3 regions of the Synechococcus sp. Nb3U1 genome follow, and region 3 is predicted to be linked to each of the others. Evidence: predicted binding sites of a transcription regulator. Region 3 holds the regulator's gene; each other region holds the start of a gene.
What was found. The regulator NtcA, encoded in region 3, controls nitrogen genes in cyanobacteria. The targets are predictions, from matches to a motif close to GTANCNNNNGNTAC.
Positions count from the first base shown of each region.

Region 1 (4,199 bases), 980 kb from region 3:
CAATCACTATGCTGGGGACAATGCCGATTTGCGGATTTGGCGCGGCATAGATACTGCTCACCCTGAGCTGTTGGAGTTCATGGAAAAAGGGGAGTTAAAGCGTAAGCTGCCCCGGATTTTGCATCACCTTTGGCATGACCGCATCAATATGGAATTTGCCGAAGAATGTATGCGGGCCATGCTCTGGCACCGGGATATGGGGGGATTGCTGGATCCCTACATGGACTCGGAGGAGTATAGGCAAAATGCGGATCGGGCGATTCGGGCTTATGTACAGGGAAATCCGTTGCTACAGGGCCTGTATAAGCTCTTCCCCGATATGTTCATGGAATTGTGCCGCCAAGCCACCATGTATTCGGTGCTGGGTCTATTCTGGGAGATCATGGCCCCGGTCTTTTTTGAGATGAGCGATCTCTACGACGAGGGCAAGCTCACCAGTGTGCCGGAGGCGATGAATTTTTTGGTGAATGGGATTTTTGCCATTGCCGGGCGACCCATTTATCACCGTGTTCGGATTCGGGGAGAATGGTACGATATTGTGCCCAAATCGAAAGGCTTTACCTGGCTGTATGAAGCGGCTTTTCCTTATGTGGAGGCAGTATTTTATCGTACCTCTCCTTTCCGAGGTACTAAATCCTACAATGCTCAGGCCAATCAAATCCCTGTCGATCAACGGGATTATCACTACGGGATCCTATATGCGGATAAGTTCCCGGTGGGTACAGCTGGGATCCCGCCCACCCTTTTGCATCAGGATATGTACCACTTTCTGCCTCAGTACTTGGTGGATTATTATCGCCAACATTGCCGGGGTGATGAGGATATGCTGATCCAGTTGGGGGTTAGCTTCCAGCGCTCCATGTACAACGTTACTTCGGCAGTTATCCAAGCGGGTAGGGCAGCTTTTCTCTATCCTCTGGATGATCCCAATCCTCGGCATTTGATGATGAATCGTCGTTATTTCGAAGGGCAACTGAACCGTTTCGCCCGGCCTGAATACGGGATCCGAGAAGCCGCTCGCATCACCTATGTTCAAGACCAGAACTACCGCTAAGTATTGACACCAAGTGACACCAAGTGACACCAAAGTATTGAAATCACCATAAAAAACCTCACGACAAAAGGGATCCCACTCATGCCAGATATTGTCGATATCGCCGTTTCTGTCGAAGGCTTTTCCACACTGGTGACAGCTGTAAAAGCGGCCAACTTGGTGGATACCCTCAAGAGCCCCGGCCCATTTACCGTCTTTGCCCCTACGGACGCTGCTTTTGCCAAGTTGCCGGGCGGGACGATCACCACATTGGTACAGAATATCCCCCAATTGACTCGCATTCTTTGCTATCACGTAGTGCCAGGCCGTCTGAAAAAAGCCGATTTGGCCAAGTTTCAAACGGTTGGATCTGTGGAGGGATCCCCAATTGATCTGACCATTGAGGAAGATATTTTTGAGGTGAATAATGCCACGGTAATTCAGGCGGATATTGAGGCAGACAATGGCATCATTCATGTGATCGATACAGTGATTCTAATGCGCCCGCATTGGTTCTGGCCCATCATGAATTCCAAGCTAGCGGCCACCGCAGAAGCATGAACAGATGTAACGCCTGAGAAAAAAGTAGCTGAAAATACATTTTGCGGAGGAAGAGCGACCAACAGTAGAAAAGGGATAATGTTCAGCCCAAGGGATCCCAGACGTGCGATTTGATACTTATGAGCCTGGCGAGGGTTTCTACGACGAATTGTTTTTGGCGGCTAACCAACCGCGTCCTGAGGCGATACCGTTAATCGAGCGCATCCACTCCCTCGGAGAAGGAGAACTGCAACGCCGACAACAGGCGGCGCAGGCAGCGTTTTTTCAAATGGGGATTACTTTCAATGTCTACGGGGATAGCCAGGGCACTGAGCGGATTTTCCCGTTTGATATCATTCCGCGCATCATCTCAGCAGCGGAATGGGAGCGGTTGGAAAAGGGCTTGAAACAGCGTATCCATGCCCTCAACCTCTTTATTGATGATATTTACCACGACCAGAAGATCATCAAAAACAAGATCCTGCCGCTAGAGCTGATCGAGTCGGCCAAGGGGTTTTTGCGCCCCTGTATTGGGCTAAACCCACCGGGTGGCATTTGGTGCCACATTACGGGAACGGATCTGATTCGGGATCGAGACGGCACCTGGTATGTGCTGGAGGATAACCTACGCTGTCCGTCGGGGGTATCATATGTACTGGAAAATCGGCGAGTGATGAAAAGTACCTTCCCGGCTCTCTTTAACACCATGGGGATCCAGCCAGTGGATGATTACCCTAGTCACTTGCTGGAAACCCTGCTCCACCTCACTCCTCCACAACTTGCCAATCCAACGGTGGTAGTGCTCACCCCTGGCATTTACAACTCCGCCTATTTTGAACATTCCTTCCTGGCCCAGCAAATGGGGGTGGAATTGGTGGAAGGACGGGATCTGGTGGTGGCGGATGGCTACTTGCAAATGCGAACCACCAAGGGTCTGCAACGGGTGGATGTGATCTATCGCCGTATTGACGATGACTTTATCGATCCCCTGGCATTTCGCCCGGATTCGATGCTGGGGGTGCCGGGGCTGCTGGAGGTGTATCGCTCCGGTCGGGTGGCGATTGCCAATGCCCTAGGGACGGGGGTAGCCGACGACAAGGTGATCTACGCCTATGTACCGAAGATGATTCGCTACTACCTGGGAGAAGAGGCGATTTTACCCAATGTGCCCACCTATCTGTGTTGGGATCCCCAGGATCAAGCCTATGTGCTAGAAAACCTGGACAAGCTGGTGGTGAAGGCGGCCAACGAGTCGGGGGGCTACGGCATGTTGATGGGATCCCAGGCCACACCTGAGGAACGGGCTGCCTTTGCCGAGAAAATTCGCGCCCAACCCCGCAACTATATCGCTCAACCCACCCTATGCCTGTCGCGGGTTCCAACTTTGGTGGATCGCGGCGAAGGTCCTTGCCTGGATGCCTGCCATGTGGATTTGCGGCCCTACATCCTCTACGGCGAAGACATTTATGTCCATCCTGGCGGGCTGACCCGCGTTGCTCTCAAGAAGGGATCCCTGGTGGTGAACTCCTCCCAAGGGGGTGGCAGCAAAGATACCTGGGTGCTGTGTCGGGATCCTGCTTGTTGAGAGGGCCTCACGTCCGGATTGCACGCAAAGCTCAGCGTGCAAAGTCACCAAGTCACTTAGAGCGCGATTTTCCAGATTTTCTGGAGGTATCTGGTCGGCCAAATTTGCCAAAGCGGCTGGCGTGTTGATGGGCCAAATCCACGTAATGCTGAGCGTGGATGCGCAGCTTTTCCACTTCTTCCTCCGTAAGGGTGCGGATGGCTTTTGCTGGGGTACCCACAGCCAAAGAGCGCGGTGGCACCGACTTGGCGACTACAGCTCCGGCACCAATAATGCTGCCCGTTCCAATGGTGACTCCATTCAAGATGGTGGCCCCAATGCCGATCAAACAGCCCCCCTGAATGCGGGCACTGTGGATGACAGCGCGGTGGCCGATGGTCACCTCCTCACCGATGATCGTGGGTTGGTCGGGATCCCCGTGCACAATCGCCCCGTCCTGGATATTAGTGCAGCGGCCAATGGTAATAGGCGAAATATCCCCCCGCAGAATGGCCCCATACCAAATGCTCACAGATTCCGAGAGTTCCACGGTTCCGATCACGGTGGCATTGGCGGCGATAAAAGCGACCTCATCCATTCCCGTAGGTTCTTGATCCAACCAAATGGGCCAAGTATCCTGTGCTTCTTCCATTTAGCGAATCCCCCAAGGCCGGGAGAGCATATTTGGGGAATAACGCATGGGCAATGGATCCTTCTCGACAGGGACTGTGCCGATCTACCCGACTCAGGTGCAGGTTCTGAGGGCAACGATATCGGCTCCTGAGATCTTATCCAGATTCCGACTGATCTTTTCGATATCCCAATCCCACCAGGCAATCTGCAACAGCTCCTGAATCACCTCCTCAGAAAAGCGTTGTCGCAGAACCCGGGCTGGGTTTCCACCCACAATCGTGTAAGGGGGCACATCCCAGCTTACCACTGCTTTCGCTCCAATGATTGCTCCATCCCCTACTTTGACACCAGGGAGTAGGGTGGCATCGTAGCCAATCCAAACATCGTTGCCAATGATGGTATCTCCCTTAAAGGGAAAAGCATTGAGAG
Region 1 is NZ_JAKFYQ010000001.1:1,545,015-1,549,213, forward strand. It holds gene L1047_RS07175 (CO2 hydration protein) at 1-1,054, shown strand, start outside; gene L1047_RS07180 (fasciclin domain-containing protein) at 1,136-1,594, shown strand; gene L1047_RS07185 (circularly permuted type 2 ATP-grasp protein) at 1,698-3,158, shown strand; gene L1047_RS07190 (gamma carbonic anhydrase family protein) at 3,211-3,789, opposite strand; gene L1047_RS07195 (Vat family streptogramin A O-acetyltransferase) at 3,883-4,199, opposite strand, start outside.
Region 1: the regulator NtcA is predicted to act here: its motif matches at 1,619-1,632, upstream of L1047_RS07185 (circularly permuted type 2 ATP-grasp protein).

Region 2 (4,199 bases), 290 kb from region 3:
TCCTTCAGCGACAACATTGTCCCCCACCCACGCGGTTTTGAGTACCGTCGCTCCTATTCCACCCGAGACTTTACCAATCTGTTCGCCCTCTACGGCGGCTACGCCAACAACGACCGTTCTCAAGGGGCCAGACCACGCTTGATGACAGCTTTGGGAACTGGGTTTACCCCCGCGATTCGGCGCATTGGGGTGCGGGGTCTGTTGCCCCCTAGCCCCATTTCCAAGCACCTAGGGCCCCCAACGGGCGGATCCGACCGCATGTTCTGTGTGGAAGTGACCCATCTGCTCAACCCTGCCTCTGCCTTGGCCACTTCTAGCCGGGTGCGCAAATCCAACCAGCAGATCTTCGTTTCTGCCGATCAACTGTCGGCGACGATGCAGCGGGTGCTCAAATCGGGAGCCAAGATCGTCAGCGTTCGTAGCGCCTGATCTCGCCTTACTGTTTCCTTTGCCATTGCTGCTATGACCACTGCTGTTCCTCTGGATCCCAATCCGCCGGTGGATCTGACCCCTGCAGGACAGATCGCCAAGCTGCGCTACGGGGATCCGGGGGAACGCTACTATGCTGCCTGGTGGTTGGGGCGTATGCGCATCCCGGAAGGGATCCCGGCCTTGATCGAAGCGTTGACAGATGAGACCGATCGCACTGCTCAGGGGGGCTACCCGCTGCGGCGCAATGCCGCCCGTGCCCTGGGTAAATTGGGGTCTCCCGCCGGGATCCCGGCCTTGACTGAGGCCCTGCGGTGTTCCGACGGTCAGGTGGTGGCGGCGGCGGCCCAAGCTCTGGCTGAGATTGCTCTCCAGCATGGGCCTGAGGAATTGGGCTCTGTACTGCTCGAGGGGTTGCGCTTGGTGGAGAAAGGGCTAGAAACAGAAGCCCTGGCCGCCCTAGAGGCGATCATCGAAGCCCTCGGCCAATTACAACTGGCCACTGCCCTTGAGCAGATTCGTCCCTACCTGGAACACGACTCGATTCGTCTACAATGTGCGGCAGCCCGAGCCTGCTATCGCCTCACTCAAGATCCTGTCTTTGCCCAGCGTCTGCTGCCGGTGTTGGCCCACGAAAATGTGCATCTGCGGCGGGCCGCCCTCCTGGATTTGGGGGCCACTGGTTATTTGCCAGGCGCTAGGGCGATTGCGGTGGCGGCAGTGGAGGCCAATATCAAGCTGCTTGCCCTGAAAAGTTTGGTGGAAGCGAGTCTTTCTGACTCGGCGAAACTCGATCCAGAGCTGCGTGAGGTTCTGTTGTTGATCGACGAGCTGCTTTGACACGAGGACGTGTGCTCATCCTCATCTACAGTCGTCCCGTTGGGGCGGCTTTTTGTTTGGGTCACCACACCACCCCCCAACCGCTAGCGGTATAAGCAGAGCCCTAGGACGGATCTTGACGGATCTTGATCGTGAACGGGATCCCCCTGCTGACACTCCCCAGATATTTGACACAGAAAGATGAATTTCGTAAAAATGGATACAGAATAATCTTGTTTTTTACCCTTCTAGCCATTTGAGTGCGGCGGAAGGGCTCCCGTTTTGTAAAGCCCAGTCCTTGTTTTTCATTGGAGTCTCCTTATGCAACTGACCTATCGGGGCATCGCTTATGAGTTTGTCCCCCCCTCTGGCACGTGGCAAGAGCAAGATCGGATTGTGCCCTACCGGGGGCTGGAGTGGAACTGGCATTCTCAATCGGCAGTCATGGTTCTGCCAGATGCCTTTGCCCTCACCTACCGTGGCATTGCGCTCCATCCCGCCCCGATTGCGACGCTTGGGATCCCTGTGGCGGAAGTAGCCCCATCGACGGTTACCTCCTCTCGGAAACACTTCATGGCCATGCTCGAGGAAACCCATCGACAAAATCTGATGCACCGGCTGCAGGAGCGAATCCGTTCCGCCCAAGCCCGTGGTGATGAGCATTTGCTGCAACAACTGGAACACGAGCGGCAACTGCTGGCTTAAGCTGGCCCAATCTCTTTGTCGGCACGCTCTATCTCTCCCCATCTCAGCTGCTACACCCCCGACCAAGCCTAACGGCTAGGGTTGGAGCCCTGCGACGCATCTCGGCGGATTTGGCTCAATGGGTTTGGCGGAAATCCCAGATAATGGTGTCTTGGCTGCGGGTACTCCTCTGAGGTTTCTAGCCGCCGTTGGTGGCCAATGTTGTGGGGATGGGTGATGTTGCGGGGAAGCCGATGATTGAGGATGCTGCGACTCAGGAAGAAACCCCGGTGGGATCCCCGCTGCCATCCCGCTCTTTGCTTTCGGTGGCGGGTTTGGTGGCCGGGGCTACTTTGCTCAGCAAGGGCATGGGGTTCATTCGGCAAGCCCTGATCGCGGCGGTCTACGGCTCGGGGCCAGAGTACAGCGCCTTTGGGGTGGCCTACATTCTGCCGGGCTTTCTGCTGATTTTGCTGGGGGGGATCAACGGCCCTTTCCACAGCGCCATCGTCAGCATCCTGAAGAAACGGCGGGATCCCGCCCTGGAAGACCCGGCTCGATGGTTAGAGTCGATCTCCACCTTGGTGGGCTGTCTACTCTTGCTGGTCACCCTGGGCTTGTGGTGGGGGGCGGAGTGGGTGGTACGCCTGAACGCGCCAGGGGCGAGTCCAGAAGTTCACGCTTTGGCTGCCACCCAACTGCGGATCATGGCCCCCTTAGCGCTGCTTTCAGGGTTAATCGGCATTGGCTTTGGGGCGTTAAATGCCGCCGAGCATTATGCTTTGCCCGCCCTCAGCCCGCTGATCTCCAGCTTGGCTGTAATTGCGGTTTTGCTGGCCTTTGGGTGGACGGGGATCCCATCTTTGATCGCCTGGGGCATCGTGATCGGGGCGGTAGCCCAGTGGTTGGCCCAGGTGCCCTTGCAAATACGGTTGGGGTTGGGACGACCACGCCTACGGTTTGAGTGGGGATCCCCCCAGGTACGGGCGGTGGGGCTGCTGATGTTGCCGGCTGTGATCTCCTCCGGGATGATCCACATCAACGTCTATGTGGATATGTTTTTTGCCTCCTTCGTGCCGGGGGATCGCACCATTGGCAACCTGGGATACGCCCAACTTTTGGTGCAAACTCCCCTCGGGATCCTCTCCAATATGGTGTTGGTGCCCTTCATGCCCCTCTATGCCCAGTTGGCCGGGGATGTGTCCCTCTGGCCAGAACTGCGCCAACGCATCCGACAGGGCTTGATGATTACAGCAATTTTGACTTTGCCCCTGTCGATGCTGCTGGTGGCTCTGGCGGAGCCGATTGTGCAGGTGGCCTATCAACGGGGTCGCTTCACTCCGGAAGTTACCCAGGAGGTAGCGGCCCTGCTGATGGCCTATGGCGTTGGTATGAGCTGCTATCTGCTGCGGGATGTATTGGTGCGCATTTTCTACGCCTTAGAGGACGGAGCCACCCCCCTGCGCATCAGTGCCCTTGCCATTGGTCTCAATGCGCTGCTGGACTTTCTTTTCCTTAGAGCTTTTGGAGGGCCGGGCATCGCCCTGGCCACCGCTGGTGTCAATGTTCTGGCCTTGATCGGGCTAGGGATCCAGTTGCACAGGCGCTTGGGGGGGATCCCTTGGCTAGAGATGGGTCGCAGCCTGCTGCCTCTGCTGGGCATCACCACCTTAGCTGGGGGCCTGAGTGCCTGGCTCTGGATTCAGTTGCGCACGGTTGCAGTGCTCGGATCCCCATTCCTGACAACACTCATTTGGGCCGGATTGGCGGCTGGGCTGGGCTTAGGACTGTTTACGGTGGGGGCGCTGTTTTTGCGGATCCCGGAAATGGACTGGGTGGCAGCCCAAATCCGGGATCGCTCTGGTCGTCTTATGGGTAAGTTGAGCCGAGGCCGGAGTTAGCCCATCGCCTCTAGGTAATCGCGCACCCGGTTACGCCGCTTCGGTTGCCGTAGCTTTTGCAGGGCCTTGGCCTCAATTTGCCGAACCCGTTCCCGCGACAGATCCAAGGCGCGTCCAATCTCCGCCAGAGAATAGGTACGCCCATCCCCCAGGCCGAAGCGCATACGGATCACATCCCGCTCACGGGTGGTTAGATCCGAGAGCAAATGCTGCAGATCTCGATGCAGTGCCTCCCGCATCATGGTTTCTTCCGGCGAAATGTCGTCGGTTTCCAGCAGATCCCCCAGTTCGGTATCTTTGTCTTTGCCCACTTTGGTTTCGAGGGAGACAGAGCGGGGCACCCGCACCAGTAGCTCCCGTACCTGG
Region 2 is NZ_JAKFYQ010000001.1:860,625-864,823, forward strand. It holds gene L1047_RS03965 (phycobilisome rod-core linker polypeptide) at 1-429, shown strand, start outside; gene L1047_RS03970 (HEAT repeat domain-containing protein) at 463-1,269, shown strand; gene L1047_RS03975 (DUF4278 domain-containing protein) at 1,570-1,953, shown strand; gene murJ (murein biosynthesis integral membrane protein MurJ) at 2,187-3,833, shown strand; gene sigC (RNA polymerase sigma factor SigC) at 3,830-4,199, opposite strand, start outside.
Region 2: the regulator NtcA is predicted to act here: its motif matches at 1,459-1,472, upstream of L1047_RS03975 (DUF4278 domain-containing protein).

Region 3 (4,199 bases):
TTCCCCCACAATCGTACCCAGGCTAAGATCGATACCCGCCACCCCCAAAAACTCCCCCTGGACATCGCGAATCGGAGCCACCGCCGAGGTAAGCAATCCTTGACCGGCTGTATCTTCGTACACCTCTGTCCAGCGCACCGCGCCACTGGGATTATTTTCGGGACGAACGATGGTGTAATAGGTGCCCTCAACCCGCTCATCAAACTCGGATAGGGGGGGCAACTCCGGCGCGAAGAAAGTATTGGGATAGTAGCGGGTAGAAGAAGATTCCAAAATCAGCCAACTGGCCACAATACTGGATTGGCTCTCTTTCAAGGCCCGCAACAGCGGATCCAAATGGGAAATGGCGTTGAGCTCCTGGGTAATCTCAGGGGGAATCTCATCCGCAGCCGAGAAAAAAACAGAAACCGGATCTGCAGCGGCGTTGATCCAGCGTCGGTTGGGGTAGAGGGTAAGGGTTTCTTGGGGGTTGTAATTTTGTTGTCCGTAGAAGGTTTGCTCCTCAAGGTACACAGCCGCCTGCTGAGCGATCAGGCTGGCGGCAGCCCCCACCTGAGCAAAAATGGCGTTGTAATGGGCGGCTTGCTCTTCGGTAATGCGAGTCAGGGCAGCATCCACCTGAGCGCGAATGGTGGCTTCGTTTTCGGAGGCGGCAAATTCCCCCAGCTCCTGAATGCGTTTCGAAGAAATTTGAATTAAGGCCAGCACGGAGGCAGAAGATACCACCGTCACCACCAACGAGATCCGTAGCCCAATCCGGGAGCGTAACCAGCCAAACATTCACCTACCTCCGTAAGCCCAACAATTCCGCCGCTTTGGCCGTCAGCACATCCGGGTCGAAGGGTTTGGTGATGTAGAGATCCGCCCCTACTTCTTGTCCCCGTTGCTTGTCAAATTCCTGTCCTTTGGCTGTGAGCATGACGATAGTGGTGTGCTGAAGCTCGGGATCCTGTTTCACCTGTTGGCAGACATCAAAGCCGTTCAAACGGGGCATCATCACATCCAAAAACACGATCTGGGGCCGCTCTGTACGGATCAACTCCAGCGCTTCCTCTCCATTGGCTGCCAGGATCAACTCCACTCCTTCCGCTTCCAATTCCTCCAAAGTCTGTTCCAGCAGCAGACGAATGTGAGGCTCATCGTCAACAATCAAGATCTTCTCAGACATGGATCGGCAGCAGGGGGAACTGTCCGTCATTGTAGGGATCCCGTTGCGCAGATGGGGTATATCTTGACCAGATGCCAGAATCTTTTAACCTAGGCTTGCCCTTCCTGTTACCCATCTCCAGCCAGAGAAAATCCACTACACTAATGTGAGTTACAGCTTTTTCCAGCGTTATCTGATACAGCAGATTCAGGTCAATCCCTTGCTCCACAAGGTTTTTTGCTTAGCTCAAGAGCCTGCGTGAAGTCAGAAAAGACTGTAATCGTGTGAGCCAAGCTGCATCCCTGTGCTCTGCTGCCCCAAGCTGACCCTTTCCACACCTTATGTCTTCTGTAAACCAGACTCTGCCTATTCAGTGGATTGATGCGGATTCGGGAGAGGTTGTGGAAGAATCTCCTTGGCAGATCAACCCTCATCCAGGCACCTATATTCAGCTGGCAGAGCAGTACTACTTGGTGTTGGAAAAACGCCATTCCTATCAGTTGCGCCAGGGAAAATATAGCCTCTCTGGGATCCGGGCTGTGGTTCGCGCCGTAACCCCACCCACAGAAGACGGGAGCATTCTCGGGGATCCCTCTTGCCAATTCAATGCTCGATCGCCGCTGCTGCGTTGTGCGGTTAATCCCCTAGGGCCTTGTCAGGGATGCGCTCACTACAAGCCAATTTTTTAGGCAAAACGGTGGCCCAATTGCATGGGATCATGTACAGTAATCTTCTTCTTATGGATCGAGATATATTTTTTCTTGCGTAGCTCCCCTAGAAGACGGGTAATCGTCACACGAGTAGAGCCAATTGCTTCCGCGATCGCCTGGTGAGACAGCCTGAGATCGATTGTGACTCCATCCGGGCTGGGCACACCAAAATCACGACACAGGATCAACAAAAAGCTGACCAGACGGGATCCCATATCACGGTGAGCCAGTGTCTCGATCATCATCTCCGTTTGCAGAATGCGCGAAGATAAGCTCTTGAGCAACAGCATAGAAAGCTCAGCATTCTCCCGCAAAGATTTTTCCACCTGTTCGATCGGCAGCGAGAGCAATTCGGCAGGAGTAAAGGCCACCGAGTGATAGAAGCGATCGGAGCGCTGCCCCGTGATAAAGGAGAGCACTCCAAAAATGCTGTTTTCTCGCAGAAGGGCGACGGTGATTTCTTCCCCCATCTCGTAAACCCGCGAGAGTTTAACGGCCCCTTTTGCCAGGAAGTAAACCCGTTCTGCGGGATCCCCTGGGAAAAAGATCGTTTTACCCCGCTCAAACGTTTCGATAACAGGTGGGTATTGATGTCCTCCCAACTGTTTGAAGGCTGTGATCAAAGATTTTTCCGCTACAGCCACCGCCATACTCATCAACCTTTTGAGGTCAGTTTATACCTAAGACCAGCCCAGAGGTCTTGGGTTGGGGTGCAACCGTACTGACCTCAGAAATCATCACGACGGCAGGAAGTCATATTTAGGAATTCATATTAAAGTAAAAGGTTATGCCCGAACATCTTTGTAGCAGGGGTTACATTTTTAGGTTTCGTTCATTCTCTACAGGGGATCCTTTAACCAAAGGCGGGGTTAGGATGAGAGCCATTGCCGTTGGGGCGGCAGGGATCGTGACAGGTTGGAAAGGTCTCATCAATGGTGATCTCGGAGGCAGTTGTTGCCGCACCTCTTCGGCTTAGCCGTCAGCACTTCACGGTGCGGATGCCAGAGCCCGCCAATCATCTGTTCGAGGTGGAGCTGCAACTGCGCGAAGTGGAGCCGGAGGTTCCTTTGCGGCTGCGGATGCCCGTTTGGACGCCGGGATCTTATCTGGTGCGGGAATATGCCCGGCATGTGCAGGAGTTTCGGGCCGAGAATGAGCAGGGGATCCCCTTGCCCTGGCGCAAGATCGACAAAAATACTTGGCAAATTAGGACTCCGTCCCGCTTGCACGAGCAGCCCCCTTCCAACGGCTCCCAAACCGTCTATGTCCGTTATCGGGTCTATGCCTACGAGCTAACGGTACGCACCAATCATCTGGATCTCACCCATGGCTATTTCAACGGGGCGGCCTTGTTTCTGTATGTGCCGGGGCGGGAGCAAGAACCCCATACCCTGACGGTGATCCCACCCAAGCCCGACTGGCGGATCGCCACCAGTTTGCGGCCTTTGTCCTCACTCATGCCCACAACAGGGGATCCCGGCCTCGGCCAGTCGTTTGTGGCGCAGGATTACGACGAGCTAGTCGATAGCCCGGTGGAGGTGGGCCTGCATCGGTTGGCAACATTTGAGGTAGAAGGGATCCCGCATTCTTTTGTGGTTTGGGGAGAGGGGAATCTGGATTTGGCTCGAGCAGTGGCGGATACTCAGCGGATTGTCACCACCACGGCCAACTTCTTCGGGGGGCTGCCCTACGACCGCTACTGGTTCATTGTGCATTTGTCGCCAGAGGGCTTTGGCGGTCTCGAGCACAAGTGCAGCACCACCCTTAACTACTCGCGTCTGGAGTTCCATCAGCCGGAGAAATACCAGCGCTTCTTGTCGTTGGTGGCCCACGAATTTTTCCACACCTGGAATGTGAAACGCTTACGGCCCCTAGCTCTGGAGCGCTTTGATTACAACCAAGAAAATTACCTGGAGTGCCTCTGGTTTTGTGAAGGGGCCACTAGCTACTACGAGAGCGTGATCCTACTGCGGGCGGGCATTCTCACCCCGGCGGCTTTTTTGAAAACCCTCTCTGAGCAGATCGCGCGGCTGCAACGGATCCCTGGCCGTGCCGTGCAGTCCTTGAGCGAATCCAGTTTTGATACCTGGATCAAGCTCTATCGTCCCCACGAAAATACCCTGAACAGCCAGGTGTCCTACTACTTAAAGGGGGCCTTGGTCTGTTGGTTGCTGGATCTGCACATTCGCCAGCTCTCCGGTAACAGAGGATCCCTGGATACGGCTCTGCGGGATCTGTGGCAACGGTTTGGCAAAGTAGACCATGGGTACAGCGAGGGCCAGTTGCGAGAGGCGTTTGAACGAGCGGCGGGAGCAGAGCTGAGCCAGTTCTTTGCAGCCTAT
Region 3 is NZ_JAKFYQ010000001.1:568,444-572,642, reverse strand. It holds gene L1047_RS02670 (response regulator) at 1-780, opposite strand, end outside; gene L1047_RS02665 (response regulator transcription factor) at 785-1,168, opposite strand; gene L1047_RS02660 (DUF6464 family protein) at 1,549-1,836, shown strand; gene ntcA (global nitrogen regulator NtcA) at 1,833-2,507, opposite strand; gene L1047_RS02650 (M61 family metallopeptidase) at 2,790-4,199, shown strand, end outside.